Regions from separate parts of the Streptomyces sp. NPDC048612 genome, predicted to be linked through region 1. Evidence: riboswitches for the same ligand, from Rfam matches in the RefSeq annotation. Region 1 holds a riboswitch; each other region holds the start of a gene.

Region 1 (5,748 bases):
CGGAGTCCGCGATGTCGTGCTCGCGGGTGTCGGTGTTCTTGGCGGCGACCGCGATGCGCTTGTAGGCGGTCTCCATCTCGTCCCGGGCCGGGCGGCCCTCCAGACCGCGGCCGTAGGCGTAGCCGCCCCAGACCGTGTAGACCTCGGCGAGGTCGGCGTCGGTGCGCCAGTCGCGGGAGTCGATCAGCTGGAGCAGGCCCGCGCCGTACGTCCCCGGGCGGGAGCCGAAGATGCGGGTGGTGGCACGGCGTTCGTCGCCGTGCTCGGCGAGGTCGGCCTGCGCGTGGGCGCGGACGAAGTTGGACTCCGCGGGCTCGTCCAGCCCGGCGACGAGCCGTACGGCGTCGTCGAGCAGGCCGATGACGTGCGGGAAGGCGTCGCGGAAGAAGCCGGAGATGCGCAGCGTGACATCGATACGGGGGCGGCCGAGTTCGGCGAGCGGGATGGGCTCCAGCCCGTTGACCCGGCGCGAGGCGTCGTCCCACAGGGGGCGGACGCCCAGCAGCGCCAGTGCCTCGGCGACATCGTCACCCGATGTCCGCATGGCGCTGGTGCCCCACAGCGAGAGGCCGACGGACTGCGGCCAGTCGCCGTTGTCGTCGCGGTAGCGCGCCAGCAGGGAGTCGGCGAGGGCCTGTCCGGTCTCCCAGGCGAGGCGGGAGGGCACGGCCTTGGGGTCGACGGAGTAGAAGTTCCGGCCCGTCGGCAGCACGTTGACCAGGCCGCGGAGCGGGGAGCCGGAGGGACCGGCCGGGACGAAGCCGCCGTTGAGGGCGTGCACGGCGTGGTCGATCTCGTCGGTGGTGGCGGCGAGGCGCGGGACGACCTCGCGGGCGGCGAAGGCGAGGATGTCGGCGACCGCGGCCGGGTGCCCCTCAGCAGCCTTGGACACCGCGGCTGGGTCCCAGTCCGCGTCCTCCATCGCCTGGACCAGCGCACGGGCGGTGGCCTCGGCCTCGTCGGCGGTCGTACGGGTCGCCGCGGACTCGTCCAGCCCGAGCGCCTCGCGCAGACCGGGGAGGGCGGAGGTGCCGCCCCAGATCTGACGGGCGCGCAGGATGGAGAGCACGAGGTTGACCCGTGCCTCGCCGGCCGGCGCACCGCCCAGGACGTGCAGTCCGTCACGGATCTGGGCGTCCTTGACCTCGCACAGCCAGCCGTCGACGTGCAGCAGGAAGTCGTCGAAGCCGTCGTCGTCGGGGCGTTCGTCCATCCCCAGGTCGTGGTCGAGCTTGGCGGCCTGGATCAGCGTCCAGATCTGGGCGCGGATGGCGGGCAGCTTCGCCGGGTCCATCGCGGAGATCGACGCGTACTCGTCGAGGAGCTGCTCCAGGCGCGCGATGTCGCCGTAGGACTCGGCGCGGGCCATCGGCGGGACGAGGTGGTCGACGAGGGTGGCGTGCACCCGGCGCTTGGCCTGGGTGCCCTCGCCCGGGTCGTTGACCAGGAAGGGGTAGACGAGCGGCAGGTCACCGAGCGCGGCGTCCGGGCCGCAGGCCGCGGACAGCCCCGCGTTCTTGCCGGGCAGCCACTCCAGGTTGCCGTGCTTGCCCAGGTGAACCATGGCGTCCGCGCCGAAGCCACCGTCCTCGGCGGAGGCCGCGATCCAGCGGTACGCCGCCAAGTAGTGGTGCGAGGGCGGCAGATCGGGGTCGTGGTAGATCGCGATCGGGTTCTCGCCGAAGCCGCGCGGCGGCTGGATGAGGACCAGCAGATTGCCGCGGCGCAGCGCGGCCAGCACGATGTCGCCGTCGGGGTTGCGGCTGCGGTCGACGAACATCTCGCCGGGCGGCGGCCCCCAGTGCTCCTCGACGGAGTCCCGCAGCTCCTGCGGCAGCGTGGCGTACCAGCGCTTGTAGTCGGCGGCCGGGATACGGACCGGGTTGCGGGCGAGCTGCTCCTCGGTGAGCCACTCCTGGTCGTGGCCGCCGGCCTCGATGAGGGCGTAGATCAGCTCGTCCCCGTCGCCGGACTCCAGGCCCGGGACCGGCTCGGCGCTCTCGTCGCCGAAGTCGTAGCCGTCCGCCCGGAGTCGGCGCAGCAGCGCCACGGCACTGGCCGGGGTGTCCAGGCCGACCGCGTTGCCGATCCGGGAGTGCTTGGTCGGGTAGGCGGACAGCACCAGCGCGAGGCGCTTCTCCGCGGCCGGGATGTGGCGCAGCCGGGCGTGCCGGACGGCGATCCCGGCGACCCGGGCGGCGCGCTCGGGGTCGGCGACGTAGACCGGCAGCCCGTCCTCGTCGACCTCCTTGAAGGAGAACGGCACGGTGATCAGCCGGCCGTCGAACTCGGGCACCGCGATCTGCGAGGCGGCGTCCAGCGGCGACAGCCCCTCGTCGTTCTCCTCCCAGGCGCTGCGCGGCCCGGTCAGGCACAGGGCCTGCAGGATCGGGACGTCCAGGGCGGCCAGCGCGCCCGCGTCCCAGGACTCGTCGTCGCCCCCGGCGGAGGCGTCGGCCGGCTTGCTGCCGCCCGCCGCGAGGACCGTGGTGACCAGGGCGTCGGCACTCCCCAGCGCCTCGATCAGCTCCGGCTCGGGGGCCCGGAGGGAGGCGACGAACAGCGGCCGGGCGCGTCCGCCGGCCGTCTCGATCTGCTCGCACAGGGTCCGTACGAAGGCGGTGTTGCCGCTCATGTGGTGGGCGCGGTAGTAGAGCACGGCGACCAGCGGGCCGCTCTCGTTGCGGCCTTCCCAGTCCAGCGGGCCCCAGGACGGGGCGGGCTCCGGCGGCTCGAAGCCGTGGCCGGTCAGCAGCACCGTGTCGGAGAGGAAGCGGGCGAGCTGGTCGAGGTTGGCGGGGCCGCCGTGCGCGAGGTAGGCGTGCGCCTCGGCCGCGATGCCGACCGGGACCGTCGACTGCTCCATGAGCTGGGCGTCGGGGGCCTGTTCACCGGTGAGCACGACGACCGGCCGGTGCTGGTCCTCGGCGAGCAGCACCTCCAGCCCTTCCTCCCAGGCCCGGATGCCGCCGAGGAGGCGTACGACGACGAGGTCGGTGCCCTCCAGCAGCGCGGGGAGTTCGGCGACGTCGAGCCGCGCAGGGTTGGCGAGCCGGTACGGCACGGGGCCCGTGGCCGCGCGGGCGCTGAGCAGGTCGGTGTCGGAGGTCGACAGCAGCAGAAGCATGCGAGCGCAGGCCTTCCTCGGGGTATCCGCGCCCCGGGTGGTCGTAGGGACGGCAGGAGTTCCTGGCTCACCCGGCGTCTGCCGGGCTCACAGTGGCGGGACCGCGCCGGATTTTCACCGGGCTTCCTCCCCAAGGCCGTAGGGCCCTGCGCCGTCGCTGGCGTCGGTGGGCCGTCCGACCCACCGACCTGCATAGTAAGGGCTGCGGCCGAGCGAGGTAAGCGGGCCTCCGGACCGGCCCCGCGGCGACGGGGGCGCGCCCCCGGTACCCGTGTCCGGGCCGGGTGCCCGGCCGGCTCCGGCCCGGATGGGTCACCCGCCTCCGTGGGTATGCTCGCGGCCATGCCGCCCTCCCCCTCGCTACGGCCCCAAGGCGCCGAACCGCCCATACGGGACCGCGGTGACGCCTGCCCGGGAGCGCTGCGGCTGCACTCCGCCGCCGACGGTCACCTCGCCCGAGTGCGGTTGCCCGCCGGAGATTTGACGGTGCGTCAGGCGGAGACGCTGGCCGATGCCGCCGGCCGGCTCGGCGACGGCCGGCTCTCGCTCACCTCCCGCGGCAACGCGGAACTCCGCGGCCTCCCGGAGAGCTGCGGGGGACAGCTCGCCGCGCTGCTGCGCGACGCCGGTCTGCTGCCCTCCGAGCGCCACGAACGCATCCGCAACATCCTCGCCTCCCCGCTCGCCGGACTGGACCGGCACACCGCCGCTGACGTGCGGTTGTGGGCCCGTGAGCTGGACGGACTGCTCTGCGCGAGCGAGTCCGCGACCGCGCTGTCGGGGCGCTTCCTCTTCGTCCTGGACGACGGGCGGGGCGATGTGGCGGCGCTCGGCGGCGATGTGAGCTTGGTCGCAGAAGCGGCCGGGCCCGGGGCGCCGACGGCACACGAGGACGCGTCCGGCGCCGGGCGCCCGGCCGGGTCCGGAGCCACCGCCCTGCTCCGGGTCGGCGACGATCCGGACGCGCTGCGGATCGCCGGCCCGGACGCCCCGCGCGCCGCGCTCACCGCCGCCGAGGCCTTCCTGACCGCCGCCGGATCGAGCGGCAGCGGCGCCTGGCGGATACGTGAACTCCCGGACGGCCACGGCCTGACCGCCCGCACCGTCGCGGACCGGCTGCACGCGGCCGGTATCGGGGCGGTGCTGGTGGCCGGGACCGCGGCGGGGACGCACACCGCGGCCGCCGACTCCTCCGCTCCCGGCGTCGTCGAGGGCCGCGACGGGGCCCGCGCGCTCTCCGTGCTCGCGCCGCTGGGGCGGCTGTCGGTCGCACAGTGGCGGCTGCTGACCGCCATCGCCGCCGAGGACGGTGCGGGCGCGCTCCGCCTCACGCCCTGGCGCGGCATCGTCGTCCCGGGGCTGTCCGCCGCGACGGCGGCCGCCCGCCTGCGTGAGCTGTCCGCCGCCGGGCTGGTCACCGCCCCGGACTCCCCCTGGCACCGCATCGGCGCCTGCACCGGCCGCCCCGGCTGCGCCAAGTCCCGTACCGACGTACGGGCGGACGCGACGGCCGCGGTCACGGCGGGCACCCCCGTGCCCGGCCCCGGCCCCGTCTCCGCCGCCCGCCCCGGCCCCGGCGAACCGGAACCGGCCGACGCCGCTCTCCGGCACCTCCCCGTGTACTGGTCCGGCTGCGAACGCCGCTGCGGCCATCCGCACGGCGCCTGGGTCGACGTGCTGGCGACGGCGGAGGGCTACCGGGTCTCGGTCGTACGGCCGGAGACCGCGCCCGCCCCGCACCCCGCACCGCCGGCGGCACCCTCCGCTGCTCCGTCCCCCGCCACCTCATGAACCGCCCCCGACCCACGGCTCCATGCCCCACCTCAGCTCCATGCCCCACCTCCACCACCGCCCCGTACCCGACAACACCGAGGCCACAGTGACCGCGTTCGACTACGAGAAGGACGGTGCGGCGATCTACCGCCAGTCCTTCGCCACCATCCGCGCCGAGGCGGACCTCGCCGGCCTGCCCGCCGACGTCAGCCGGGTCGCGGTCCGGATGATCCACGCCTGCGGCATGGTCGACCTGGTACGCGACCTGGCCTTCACCCCCGAGGTCGTGGCCCGCGGCCGCGCGGCGCTGCACGCCGGTGCGCCGATCCTCTGCGACGCCAACATGGTGGCCAGCGGCGTCACCCGGAAGCGGCTGCCGGCCGGCAACGAGGTCCTGTGCACCCTCACCGACCCATCGGTCCCTGACCTCGCCGCCACGATGGGGACGACCCGCAGCGCCGCCGCCCTGGAGCTGTGGCGGGACCGGATGGAAGGGGCCGTGGTCGCGTTCGGCAACGCCCCCACCGCGCTGTTCCGGTTCCTCGAAATGATCGAGGAGGGCGCGCCCCGCCCCGCCGCCGTCATCGGGATACCCGTCGGCTTCATCGGCGCCGCGGAGTCCAAGGACGCCCTGATCGCCCACCCGTCGGAGCTGGACCACCTCGTGGTGCGCGGACGCCGGGGCGGCAGCGCCATGGCCGCCGCCGCGATCAACGCCATGGCAAGCGAGGAAGAGTGAGCGTGAGCGAGCAGCAGCCGACCGGTCGGCTCTACGGTGTGGGCCTCGGCCCCGGCGATCCGTCCCTCATGACGGTCCGGGCGGTCGAGATCATCGCCGAGGCCGACGT
Region 2 (5,748 bases), on a different contig from region 1:
GCCGGCCCCTGGGCGCGGGTCCGGGCGCTGCTCGACGAGGTCTGGTACGTGGACCTGGACACCCCGGAGCGGCTCCGGCGGCTGATCGACCGCCATGAGCACTTCGGGCGCCCGCGCGCCGACGCCGAACGGTTCGTCCACACCTCCGACGAGGCCAATGCCCGCGTCGTGGCGGCCACTCGCGACCGCGCCGACCTCGTCCTCACCTTCACCCCCGACGAGGCCCCGCCGCCGACGGGCTGCTGACCTCCCGCCGCCCGCCGGCGAGCAGCCCGACCACCGACAGCGCGCCCCACCCCACGGACACCGCCACCGCCGCGAGCTTCCGGTCGCGGCCGGGCAGCGTCGCACCGAGCAGGACCGCGTCCCCGAAGTCCGCCGCGATCCGCACATACGCGGCGGTACGCAGCGCCGGGCCTTCCGGAGCCGTCGCCAGCGCCAGCCCGCTCACCGCGTCCCGCCAGGCCAGCGGACGCAGGGAGAGGCGCGTCGCCCACGCGGTCCGCCCCTCCTCGTCGACCAGCCCCGAGGGCCGCGCCAGCAGATCGGGCACCGCGGCCACCGCCGCCCCGTACACCGCCGTGGCGACCCCGACCGCACGCAACAGACCGACCTTCATCCGCCGTCCACCTTCCTCGCCCACCGACCGTCCGACACTGACCACAGCTGACCACACACGCCTCATCCCTCCCCTCCGCCTCCTCAACTCCATTCCGCGGCAGACCTCTTCCCAAACGACATCAGCGGTGTCATCATGACATCACGAGTGTCATCGAGAAGGGGGCGGAGATGGGCGCCGAGAGGGATACCGAGCGGGACACCGACCGGGGGGCCAAGCGGGATGCCGAGCAGGACGCCGAGAGGGATGCCGGCGCCGGAGAAGCTGCGGCCGCCGAGGATCTGCTGTACGGCGTCATCCGGCGCCTGTGGCCGCTGCACCGCACGGTCGTGCGCGCGGTGGAGCGCGAGCTGGCGGACACCGGCCTGACCGCCGGCGAACACGCACTGCTGGACGCGCTGCACACCGAAGGCCCGCGCACCGTCCCGCAGTTGGCGCGCGGAATGGGGCTCGACCGCCAGCCGGTACAGCGCCGGGTGAACCACGCGGCGGAGCTGGGCCTGGTCGTCACGGCCCCGAACCCCGCCCACCGCCGCTCCTCACTGATCCGGCTCACCGCCGAGGGCACGGCGGCGATACGCGGCATCCAGCAGTTCGAGGCGACGGAGCTGCGGCGACGGCTGGCCGACCTGCCCGCCGCCGACGTCCGCACCGCGCTGCACGTACTCGACCGGCTCGGCGAGGAATTCCGGCACCTGGCGAACGGCTCGCACGTTCCACGGGAGGAAACCGACAGTCAGGGCAGCCAGGACAGTCGTGATAGTCGTATCAATGAAGGCAGTAACGACGGTAACGGCAGTATCGGTAACGACGGCACGCCGGACGGCCGCGGCGGCAGACCCGCCCCGGCCCCTCTCATGCACGAAGGACGGTCAGGGGAATGACGCGGAGAATCACCGCCTGGTCCGAGATCGACAACGGCATCGTGCCGGTCGACGAGGGCGAGCTGTTCTACGAGACGGCCGGCTCGGGCCCCGCGGTGGTGCTGCTGCACGGCGGCATGCTCGACCAGCACATGTGGGACGAGCAGTTCACCTGGCTGGTCAACTCCGGCCTGCGCGCGATCCGTTACGACTTCCGCGGGCACGGCCTGTCCTCGACCGTGACCGGGGACTACGCCAACCACGACGACCTGTGCGCCCTGCTGGACGCGCTCGACGTCCCCAGCGCCGTCCTCGTCGGCCTCTCCCACGGCGCACGGGTCGCGCTCGACACCGCCCTCGCCCATCCCGGCCAGGTGACGGCCCTCGCGCTGGCCTCCCCGGGGATCAGCGGCCGGGCCTTCAGCGACCCCTTCGTGCTGGAGCACATCAAGGAGCAGGTGGCGGCGATCGGCACACCGGACGGCGCGGAGTGGTATGTCGAGCACTTCCTGCGGATGTGGGTGGACGGGCCGCATCGTGAGCCGTCCGCGGTGCACCCGGGGTTCCGCGAACGGATGCGCGCCTCGGCCGCGGCCAATGTGGAGGTCCATGCCGACGGCACGGGTGCCGGGATACCGCTGGAGGTCGGCGCCGCCGACCGCCTCGGCGAGATCCGGGTACCGACGGTCGTGCTCGACGGTGATCTCGACAGCAAGGACATCTCCGCCAACGCCCACGCGATAGCCCTGACCGTCCCGGGCGCCCGAAGAGTCCGCATACCGGGGGCGGCCCATATGGTCAATCTGGAGAACACCCCGCTCTTCGATCACGAACTGCACGCCTTCCTGTCGTCCCTGGACTACTGACCCACGGCGCGCCACTCCCCGTGGGCGGCTGCGAACCCCCACGCCCCTCGTGCCGCCGGGGTGGCCGCTAGAGTGGCCGGGCCGTGGTGCTCGGGAATCCGGTGACGGACCGTGTGGTCCCAGTCCGGAGCGGCCCTCGCCACTGTGATCGGGAAGTTTCCACCCCTTCCGCGGGCGCCTGACGCGTCCGCGGCGCCACTGACCGCAGCCTGCGGCCGGGAAGGCGGGGTGGAGACGGGCACCCTCCCCCAGGCTGCAAAGGGACAGGGTGGCAACCCCAAGCCAGGAGACCGGCCACGGCATCTCACGAAGTGATCCACGAGGTGCTGGAGCGTGACCGTCCGGATGGCCCTGTCCACCAATACTCCCAAGTCCCCTGCCCCCGCCGCGTTCCGCTGGCGCCGGCAGGACACCCTCCGCACCGCGGGCCTGATGGCCGTCATAGCCGGGCTGCACGTCGTCGCCTTCGGCGTGCTCTTCCTGCTCGTGGTCCCGAACCACTACGCCGTCGGCAGCCAGGTCTTCGGCGTCGGGCTCGGCGTCACCGCGTACACCCTCGGCATGCGGCACGCCTTCGACGCCGACCACATCGCCGCGATCGACAACACCACCCGCAAGCTGATGGCCGACGGCAAGCGTCCGGTCTCGGTCGGCTTCTGGTTCGCCCTCGGCCACTCCAGCGTGGTCGTGGCGATGGCGGCCCTGGTGGCCGGCGGCGCCCAGCTCGCCGGCACCCTGCTCAACGACGAGTCCCGTACGCACCAGATTTTGGGCACGGTCGGCACCACGGTCTCGGGCACGTTCCTCTACCTCATCGCCGCCCTCAACCTCGTCGCGCTGGCCGGGATCTGGCGGGTCTTCCGCGGGCTGCGCGACGGCCGCTACGACGAGGCCGAGCTGGAGCAGCGCCTCGACGCGCGCGGCTTCATGAACCGCTTCCTGGGGCGGTTCACCCGCTCCATCTCCCGGCCCGGCCAGATGTTCCCGCTCGGCTTCCTCTTCGGGCTCGGCTTCGACACCGCGACCGAGGTGACCCTGATGGTGATGGCGGGCAGCGGCGCCGCGGCGGGCCTGCCCTGGTACGCGATCCTGTGCCTGCCGCTGCTGTTCGCCGCCGGCATGAGCCTGTTCGACACCCTGGACGGCACCTTCATGAACTTCGCCTACCAGTGGGCGTTCGCCAACCCGGTGCGCAAGGTCTACTACAACCTCACCATCACCGGTCTGTCGATCGCCGTCGCCTTCTTCATCGGCACCATCGAGCTGGTGACCGTGCTGCACGACAAGCTCGGCCTCAACGACGCGCTGACCGGCTGGATTTCGGGCCTCGACCTCGACAACGTCGGATTCATCATCGTCGGCCTGTTCGTGGTGGTGTGGGCCGCGGCACTGGCCTACTGGCGGCTGGCCGGCGTCGAACAGCGCTGGGCCGAGCGGGCGGAGCGGGCCGGTGAGACGACCGAGCCGGCGGAACGGACCGCGCCGGGCGCCTGAGGCGGGCCCAGCCCCTGAGGCGGAGCGGGCCGCGCGCAGCGCCTGAGGCAGAGCCCCACCCCGGCCCCACCGACTCCACCGGCCCCGCCTCCTCGGCGTCCGGCCCGGCCCGGCGTTCTCACGTGGCGGAGCCGGCCGCGGCGCCCGTCTCCCGGTCCGGCCCCCAGCGCTCCAGCGCCGCTTCCAGATCGAGGGGCAGCAGCCGGTCCGGCAGGTCCGGGCCCGGCCAGTCCTCCCGCGGCACCCGCCACATCACCTCGAACTCGTTGCCGTCCGGGTCCTTGGCGTACAGCGACTTGGCGACGAGATGGTCGCTGGAACCCACCAGGGCGCCCCGCTCGGTGAGCCGGGTCCGGGCCTCGACGAGTGCGCGGAGCGTGCCGACCTCCCAGGCCAGGTGATACAGCCCGACCTGCCCGGCCTCCGGCCCCGGCGCGTCCGGCGCCACCGCGAACAGCCCCAGATCGTGGTCGTTGAGCGACCCGGGGGCGCTGAGAAAAGCGGCCCGCCCCGGCACCTCGACGTCCACCGTCAGCCCGAGGGCGTCGGTGTAGAAGGCCACCGACCGTGCTACATCGCGGACGTTGAGCACCGCGTGGTTCAGACGTCGTACGGACATGGAGCCCTTCTCCCGTCTCCCGGCCGCGACACCGCCGTGGCGCCGCCGCCTTCCCTGCCTCTGCTGTACCCCGCACGCCCCGCCCCTGCCCAGGGCCGGCCGGCCCGTTATGCGGCCCGACGGACGTCCTGTCCGTGCCCCCCCGGTGCGCGCGGAGCGAGGCGGCCGCCCCCGGGGCCCGTGGTCACTTCCGGACCAGCAGCACCCCGCCGGCCAGCACCACCCCCACCAGCAGCGCGAGCACTCCGTGCAGCGGCCGGACGGACCGCAGACCGGGCAGCAGGCGGTCGACGGCGTAGCGGCCGGGCCCGGTCAGCGTCAGGGCCGCCGCACCGGCCGTCAGCAGCAGCTCGTACTCCACCCCCTTGGGCGCGAAGAAGCCGCCGCCCCACTTCACGGCCAGCGCGTTGACCATCGTGCCGACGACCGCTGCCCCGGCCAGCGGCGTGAGCAGCCCGGCCACCAGCCCGAGCCCGCCGAGCGTCTCGCTCAGACCGGCGACGACGGCCATCGTCCGGCCCGCCGGATAGCCGCTCATCGTGAAGAACTGCCCGGTCCCGTCCAGCCCCGGCCCGCCGAACCAGCCGAACAGCTTCTGGGCCCCATGAGCCGCCATGGTCAGCCCGAGCGCGAGGCGCAGCAGCAGGAGCCCGGCGTCGTAGCCGTGCGGAGCGGCGTCACGGCGGGCGGGGAGGTCGATACGGGAGGACACGAGAGTGCCGAGGGGAGACGTCATGCAGGAGCCGCTCTTTCGCATATCGGGGCCGGCCACGCGAGGCCGCGAACAACTACTTGAAACTTCAAGTCACTCTCTCGACGATACACAGCACCCCCACCACGAACAACAGCGCACACCTCCCGGGGGCGCCGGCGCGATGGCGACACCTGCACCCCCATCGCGGCAAAGATCGGGCCGCCGACTCCCCTCACCTGCATGCGAGTTACCTGCAGGGGACGCAGGGGACACGACCGGCACCCCCCGCCGCGCGCTCAGGCTTCAGCCGGGATGCGCCACAGCGGAGCCTGATACTGCTCCGGCCGACAACTGAGCAACAGCGCCCTGAGCTGCTGGCGTTGGCCGCCGCCGAGACCACAGCCTTCGGCGAGCCGCCGGAATGTGGTGTGGGTAATTCCGCGCGCCCGCGCACCGGCCTCGAATTCATCGAGCCGCCGGAGCGCGAATTCCGGGGTGAACTCCCCCGCGGGCTGCCGGCCGGCCCGGCCGGCGTGGTGCCGTTCGTCGTCGATTTCCGAGAAGCCGCAGATCTCGCGGCTGTACCGCTCGAC
Region 3 (5,748 bases), on a different contig from region 1:
CACGGGCAACTCCTCGGCCTCGCAGGCCCGCACCGCCTCCACCGACCGTCCTTCCCCGCCGGAGGCGAGCCCTGTCCGGATTCCCGCACCACGCCGCCGCAAGGGTGCCGATCCCCGCCCGGTGCGTCTGCGGGCCTTCTTCCGCCAGGTCCTCGACCAGACCGGCGACGGCTGCATCACCTCGGCCGATCTGCAGGCCATGGCACACAACGTGTGCTGGCCGCTCGAACTCACCCCTGAGCGCGAAGCCCGCGTCTATGCCGCCTTCGAGACCTGGTGGCAGCACCTGCGGACCGGCATGGACGCTGACGGCGACGGACAGGTGACCTGCGAGGAGTTCGTCACCGCCATGCTCACCGGGGTCGACGCAGCCGGGCCGGCTTATCTTGAGCAGGGGTTGCATTTCGCGGTGCGGGCGATCTTCCACGCTGCGGACACCGACGGCAGCGGACACCTGTGTGCCGATGAATACCGCACGATCTTCGGCGGCTCCCGGGTCCACCCCGCCGAACTCAACCACGGCTTCCGCCAGCTCGACCACGATGGCGACGGCCGCATCACCGAGCACGAATTCGTCCAGGCCTTCACTGATTACTTCACCGCCCGCAGTGACAGCACGGCCGGCGCTCAACTCCTCGGACGTCCGTAGCGGTCGACGGGGGCGAAGTGCCGGGGCAGCTTGATGGGCCTTGGCGGTTCGGTGGAGATCCTGCAGGGCCTGATGTGCGTGGCGGGGAGGTCCGGGCGGCGGACCGGCGACTGGGTCGGCGTGGGGAACGGCTCCGCCCCGAGTCCCGAGCGCGCGACCGCCCCAGGCGTGCACCTCTCTGGAGGTCCCGCCGCATGCCCTCGGGCGATGACTGCTCTCGGTCAAGCGGGAGTGCCCGTCGCACCCGCCATAGGAGGGCCATGTACCCGGGGTACGCATGTTCGCTTAATCTGGGTGTGCCGGGTGGCCCTGACCAGAGGCCGTACCCGGAAGGCCCCCGGACGCGGCAACGCTCTGCGTCGTGCCGGGGAGCCAGTGCCGCTTCGACACGTATGCAGGGACGGGCCAGCAGATGCAGGTGAGGTATGAGACCAGCCTCGTGCCCTTTGCGGGCCCGCTGGGGCGGGAATCGCGACGTCGGGTGACGGGGGAAGCAGCCCACGGTGAGGGCCCGGCGTGGTGGGCGAGCCGTCGTGGATGAGGTCGCGCTCACCGCTGCCGGTCTCTACGCCATCGTCCTGCTGCGCGCCGGAGGGACCTTTGCCGTCGGCTGGCTCGCCGGGGCCGGTGCCAGGCGTGGCAGGCTCGCGGAGCGGATCTCCACGCCCAAGTTCCAACGGGCCGAGCGGGCGATCCAACGGTGGGGCGCACCGGTGGTGGCCGTCTCCTTCCTGACCGTCGGATTCCAGACCGCTGCCAACTTCCTCGCGGGGAGCATGCACATGCCTCTCTCGCGCTACCTACCGGCACTGTTCGTCGGCGGAGCGGGCTGGGCGCTGGTCTACGCGACGGCCGGGGTCGGCGCGCTGAAGCTGCTTGCAAGGCTGTTTGCCGAGCAGACGGTGCTTGGTGCGGGCGTCGTCGCTGGGCTGCTCCTCGCGATGATCGGCGTGATGGTGTACCGGCGTAGAAGAGCTGCCTCGGTCAAGCGCAACACTGCGGCCGACGAGTCCTGACAAGGCGGGCCGCGTATTGACTGCAAGCCGGCCAAAGCTCTCTGCGTCGACGGCCCGCTCCGGTCATGAGGATGCCGGCCCGGACTGCTCCGTCGCACATACGGCGGGAGCAGGGCGGCCGGGCTCGGGGCTGCGGTCCGGGCTGTCCGCTTCGGGATGATCCGCCTCCTCGCCGGAGTCTCCCGGGTACATGATCTGGACGTCGCGCAGCAGGCCGTCCACCACGTCGTCCAGGTCGAGGCGCTTCTCCACCGAATGCAGGCCGGTCAGCCCGGCGCGGAGGGTGACCCGGGGCGGCGCGAGGAGCTTGCAGCAGTCCTCGTCCGGCAGCACGGAGATCTCCGCGGTGCCGATGGACCGGGCCTCGTCGATGATCTCCTGCTTCTCCCAGCCGACCAGCGGCCGCAGCACCGGCAGGGTTGCCGCCTCGTCTACGGCAGCCATGTTCGCCAGGGTCTGGCTGGCCACCTGCCCCAGGCTGTCACCGGTCACCAGGGCCTCCGCCCGGGTGCGGCCCGCCAGCGCGGAAGCGGCGCGGACCATCAGCCGTCGCTGGGCGACGACCTGGAGTCTGCCGGCCCCCGCGATGGCCAGTTGCTTCTGCGCGTGGCCCAGTGCGATGACGTGCAGCCGTCCATCGGGCTGGTAGCGGTTGAGTTCACGGGCGAGGGCGTACGCCTTGTACAGGGAGGCGGCGTTCGTGTACGGAGCACCGGTGAAGTGGACGAAGTCGCAGTGCAGTCCGCGGCGCATCGCCCGGTAGGCCGCCACGGGCGAGTCGTAGCCGCCGGAGAGCAGTACCAGGGCGCGTCCGCTGGAGCCCACGGGCAGTCCGCTCGGTCCCTGGTGACGGCTCCAGGAGACGTAGCTCTCCTTGTGGTCGATCTCGACCGAGATCAGTACGTCCGGGTTGGAGAGGTTCACCGGCAGGGGCCCCAGGGCTTCCCGGACGCGGGCCCCGAGAAAGCGCTCGAACTGGGAGGAGGTCATCTCGAAGTTTTTGTTCCGCCGCTTGACCCGCACCGCGAAACTGATTCCGGGCCGTTCCGTACGGGCGGCTTCAAGCGCCTCCACAGCCGTCTCGGTGATGTCCGGTACGGTGCTCGGAACGCGCAGGGCAGGCTCCACCGAGTTGAACCCGATCACCCGGCGGGCGCGCTCCACGAGGTCCTCCAAGGGAACCTCGCCGCCGAGTACGGTCACGTTCTGGCCGGACTTTATCCAGGTGGAACCGCCGATACCGCGCAGGGCGCCACGGAGATTGTCGTGCAGCCGCTCGGTGAACCGATGCCGGTTGCGGCCCTTGAGGAACACCTCACCGTGTTTGAGCAGGACACAGGGCCCGCTCGGGCGGGGTGCTCTGGGGGAGGGGATGGCGGGCATGCTCGGTTCGCCGGGCACGAAACTCTCCTTCGCGAGTCGTCGTGAGGGCCGGCGCCGGGCCGCGAACGGGGCGCGGGCCCGCCCGTCCCCGCTCTGCGCAGGGCTGGGTGGAACACACCACTCGCTCAGCGGTCCCGCTACCGGGACGCGTGGAACCGTGCGTGGTGATCGCACCCCGCACGAGCAGTGGCAGGTCTTCGGACTCGTGAGCACGCCCCGGAGGACGGGACACCTACTGGCCGTCGCTTCCCAGGTCACATGCGGGCCCAGTGCTTCAGGACGGCGATCGTTCCCACTCACCGCTGCGAGGCAGTCCCGGACTCCCACCGGGTTCCCCCTTGCGACACCCCGCCTGGCGGGCGGGGCGAACCAGCTGCCGGTCCAGGGTAGACAAGGCGGTGGGCTTGTCGTGAACCAGACCTTGACTGTCCGCTTTGGGCCAGGACAGTCGACTCAAGAGGCTGTCGGTTATGGGGGTGATGGGTCATTCTGAGAGGTTGGTTGGTGCTTCAACTGGTTTCGGGCTCAGCCGCGTCCGACGAGACGCGGCACAGGAGGCCGGCGGGCGAAGCCCCGGGGACCTACCCCAGCCATGCCCCGTCCCGCATCAGTACTCTGCCCCCAAGTTCCGTCTCCCCTCGCCAGGCCAGCACGGTCTCCGGCTCGATGCGCAGATACACGAACGCGGCTTCCTCGGTACGCGGGTCCCACCCGAATTTGTCAGCGAACCCGTCCGCCGCCTCGCCGGGTACACGCTCCGCCGGGAAGCGAATGGCCCGCCCCTTCAGGAGGACGACGTCGAACGTGTCCGGCAAGGCCAGGCGTACCCGCGGATCATCCCGGATGTTGCGCGCGGTCGCGGTGGCCTCACCGGTGCACATCCATACGGCGTGCCCGTCCCACCAGAACCACAGCGGTACCTGGTGCGGGCCACGGTCCGGATGAGCTGTGGACACCCAGATGTCCCGTTCCCTGCCGAGGCGTTCCAGCGTGTTGCGCTTGCGCTCCGACAGCTCGCGACGAGCGGTTCGCGTGGTCTGCATGGGCATCGACCCTAGCCAGTGGCCCCTGGCCCCGCATGGGGCGTAGGGCTTAGTTCCCGAGGCGGAGGCCGTTCAGGCGTCGTGCAGGAATCCGGCAACTCCGTTGTTTATCTGTGCTCTCGTCGTCGTCCCAGGCGAAGGGGCACCCCGAAGCCCACGCGGCGATCTCAGGCGTCTTCCAGAACACGCTGCCCCGGGCTGGGCCAGCGGATGAGCAGGTGGTGCGTCCGATGTGTTCGGAAGCTCAGTGCGCAGGTGCTCGGCGGTCGTGAACGGTGGAGGCGACCGTCAGAGCGGTTCCGGCGAGGATGGGCGCGATCATCGCGGTGAACAGCCAGCCGGATACCTCTGGCTCGGGCGCCGAACGCCACAGGACTGTGCAGCCGATCAGAAGCGACATGCCTACGCAAGCGTTGAGTGCCAGCAGCGCCCGGGCGGTCCAGAGGGCGGAGGCGCGTGTGCGAGGCCGGTTGAGCGACGACCTCACCAGCCCGTTGCCGAAGGGCGCAACGTTGTCCGGGAGTTCGGCACTCGGAGTGGTCCGCAGTGTCAGCTCCGCGCAGGCGGTGAGCAGAACAGTGACGCCGATGTGCACGAAGACGAGTATGAAGGCGCTACCGATGGATCGGTCGGTCCAGGCGTCGACCCCATCGGTGCCGATGTGCTGCGGTATCCGGCTCGGCAGATGCGGATAGCGGACGACGCCCCAAACGGACAGGGCGGTGAGGAGGGCGGCATTGGGGACGAGCCACAGGCGTACGGGAGAGGACAAGACCATGGGGCCGATTGTCCGGCGAACGCGTAAGGGTGGGTAGCCGTTTTACGGTGGTGAGCGGGCGGAGCGCGGCGGCCAGGCAGACGTTGACTGCTGAAAACCACACGGTCGCGATGGTCGGCGACGGCACCAACGACGCTCCCGCACTCGCCCTCGCCGACGTCGGCATCGCCATGGGCGCACACTCCTCCCATGCTGAAACGATCAGCTAGGTCTGGTCGGTTCCAAGGGCGTTGCGGAGGAAGGAAGTTGCCTGGTCGATGGCTCCGCGGGCGGCTTTGGAGTGACTCAGTGAGTTGAGCATCATGAAGTCGTGGACCGTGCCGTCGTAGCGCACCGTGGTCACCGGAACGCCGGCTGCTCGGAGCTTGGCGGCGTACGCCTCGCCCTCATCGCGCAGCACGTCGGCCTCGTCGACGATCAGCAGGGCGGGCGGCAGGCCGGAGAGCTGCTCGGTGGTGGCCTGGTTGGGAGACGCGGTGATCTCCGCGCGTTGGTCCGGGTCGGTCGTGTAGGCGTTCCAGAACCATTCCATCAGCTGGCGGCTCAGGTAGTAGCCGGTGGCGAACTGGTCGTAGGAACCGGTGTCCATGGCCGCGTCGGTGACCGGGTAGTACATCGACTGCTGTACGAACGTGACGTCACCGCGCTCCTTGGCCATGAGGGCGAGTGCGGCGGTCATGTTCCCGCCGACCGACTCCCCGGCCACTGCCATGCGCCGTGCATCCAGCCCCTTGGACGCCCCCTCCCGGGCGATCCACTGCGCGGTGGCGTAGCCCTGCTCGATGGCCACCGGGTAGTGCGCCTCGGGCGACGGCGTGTACTCCACGAAGGCCACTGCCGCACGAGTGCCGACCGCCAACTCGCGCACTAGGCGGTCGT

What was found. A riboswitch is a leader RNA that binds a small molecule or an ion and turns the genes downstream of it on or off. The one in region 1 is predicted to bind cobalamin.
Region 2: another riboswitch for cobalamin. It lies ahead of ACGFN2_RS12180 (HoxN/HupN/NixA family nickel/cobalt transporter); the one in region 1 lies ahead of cobN (cobaltochelatase subunit CobN).
Region 3: another riboswitch for cobalamin. It lies ahead of thiI (tRNA uracil 4-sulfurtransferase ThiI); the one in region 1 lies ahead of cobN (cobaltochelatase subunit CobN).

Annotation. Positions count from the first base shown of each region.
Region 1 is NZ_JBICVV010000012.1:198,449-204,196, forward strand. Features, by position in the region: gene cobN (cobaltochelatase subunit CobN) at 1-3,127, opposite strand, end outside; cobalamin riboswitch at 3,165-3,292, opposite strand; gene ACGFN2_RS20470 (cobalamin biosynthesis protein CobG) at 3,470-4,918, shown strand; gene ACGFN2_RS20475 (precorrin-8X methylmutase) at 4,959-5,639, shown strand; gene ACGFN2_RS20480 (precorrin-2 C(20)-methyltransferase) at 5,636-5,748, shown strand, end outside.
Region 2 is NZ_JBICVV010000006.1:109,162-114,909, forward strand. Features, by position in the region: gene ACGFN2_RS12160 (nucleoside/nucleotide kinase family protein) at 1-246, shown strand, start outside; gene ACGFN2_RS12165 (hypothetical protein) at 209-619, opposite strand; gene ACGFN2_RS12170 (MarR family winged helix-turn-helix transcriptional regulator) at 790-1,503, shown strand; gene ACGFN2_RS12175 (alpha/beta fold hydrolase) at 1,500-2,348, shown strand; cobalamin riboswitch at 2,416-2,662, shown strand; gene ACGFN2_RS12180 (HoxN/HupN/NixA family nickel/cobalt transporter) at 2,682-3,842, shown strand; gene ACGFN2_RS12185 (VOC family protein) at 3,961-4,461, opposite strand; gene ACGFN2_RS12190 (DoxX family protein) at 4,646-5,197, opposite strand; gene ACGFN2_RS12195 (DUF1152 domain-containing protein) at 5,452-5,748, opposite strand, start outside.
Region 3 is NZ_JBICVV010000005.1:56,049-61,796, reverse strand. Features, by position in the region: gene ACGFN2_RS10495 (oxygenase MpaB family protein) at 1-649, shown strand, start outside; gene ACGFN2_RS10490 (DedA family protein) at 1,183-1,665, shown strand; gene thiI (tRNA uracil 4-sulfurtransferase ThiI) at 1,729-3,048, opposite strand; cobalamin riboswitch at 3,219-3,437, opposite strand; gene ACGFN2_RS10480 (pyridoxamine 5'-phosphate oxidase family protein) at 3,630-4,091, opposite strand; gene ACGFN2_RS10475 (DUF1648 domain-containing protein) at 4,336-4,869, opposite strand; gene ACGFN2_RS10470 (hypothetical protein) at 4,953-5,078, shown strand; gene ACGFN2_RS10465 (alpha/beta hydrolase) at 5,075-5,748, opposite strand, start outside.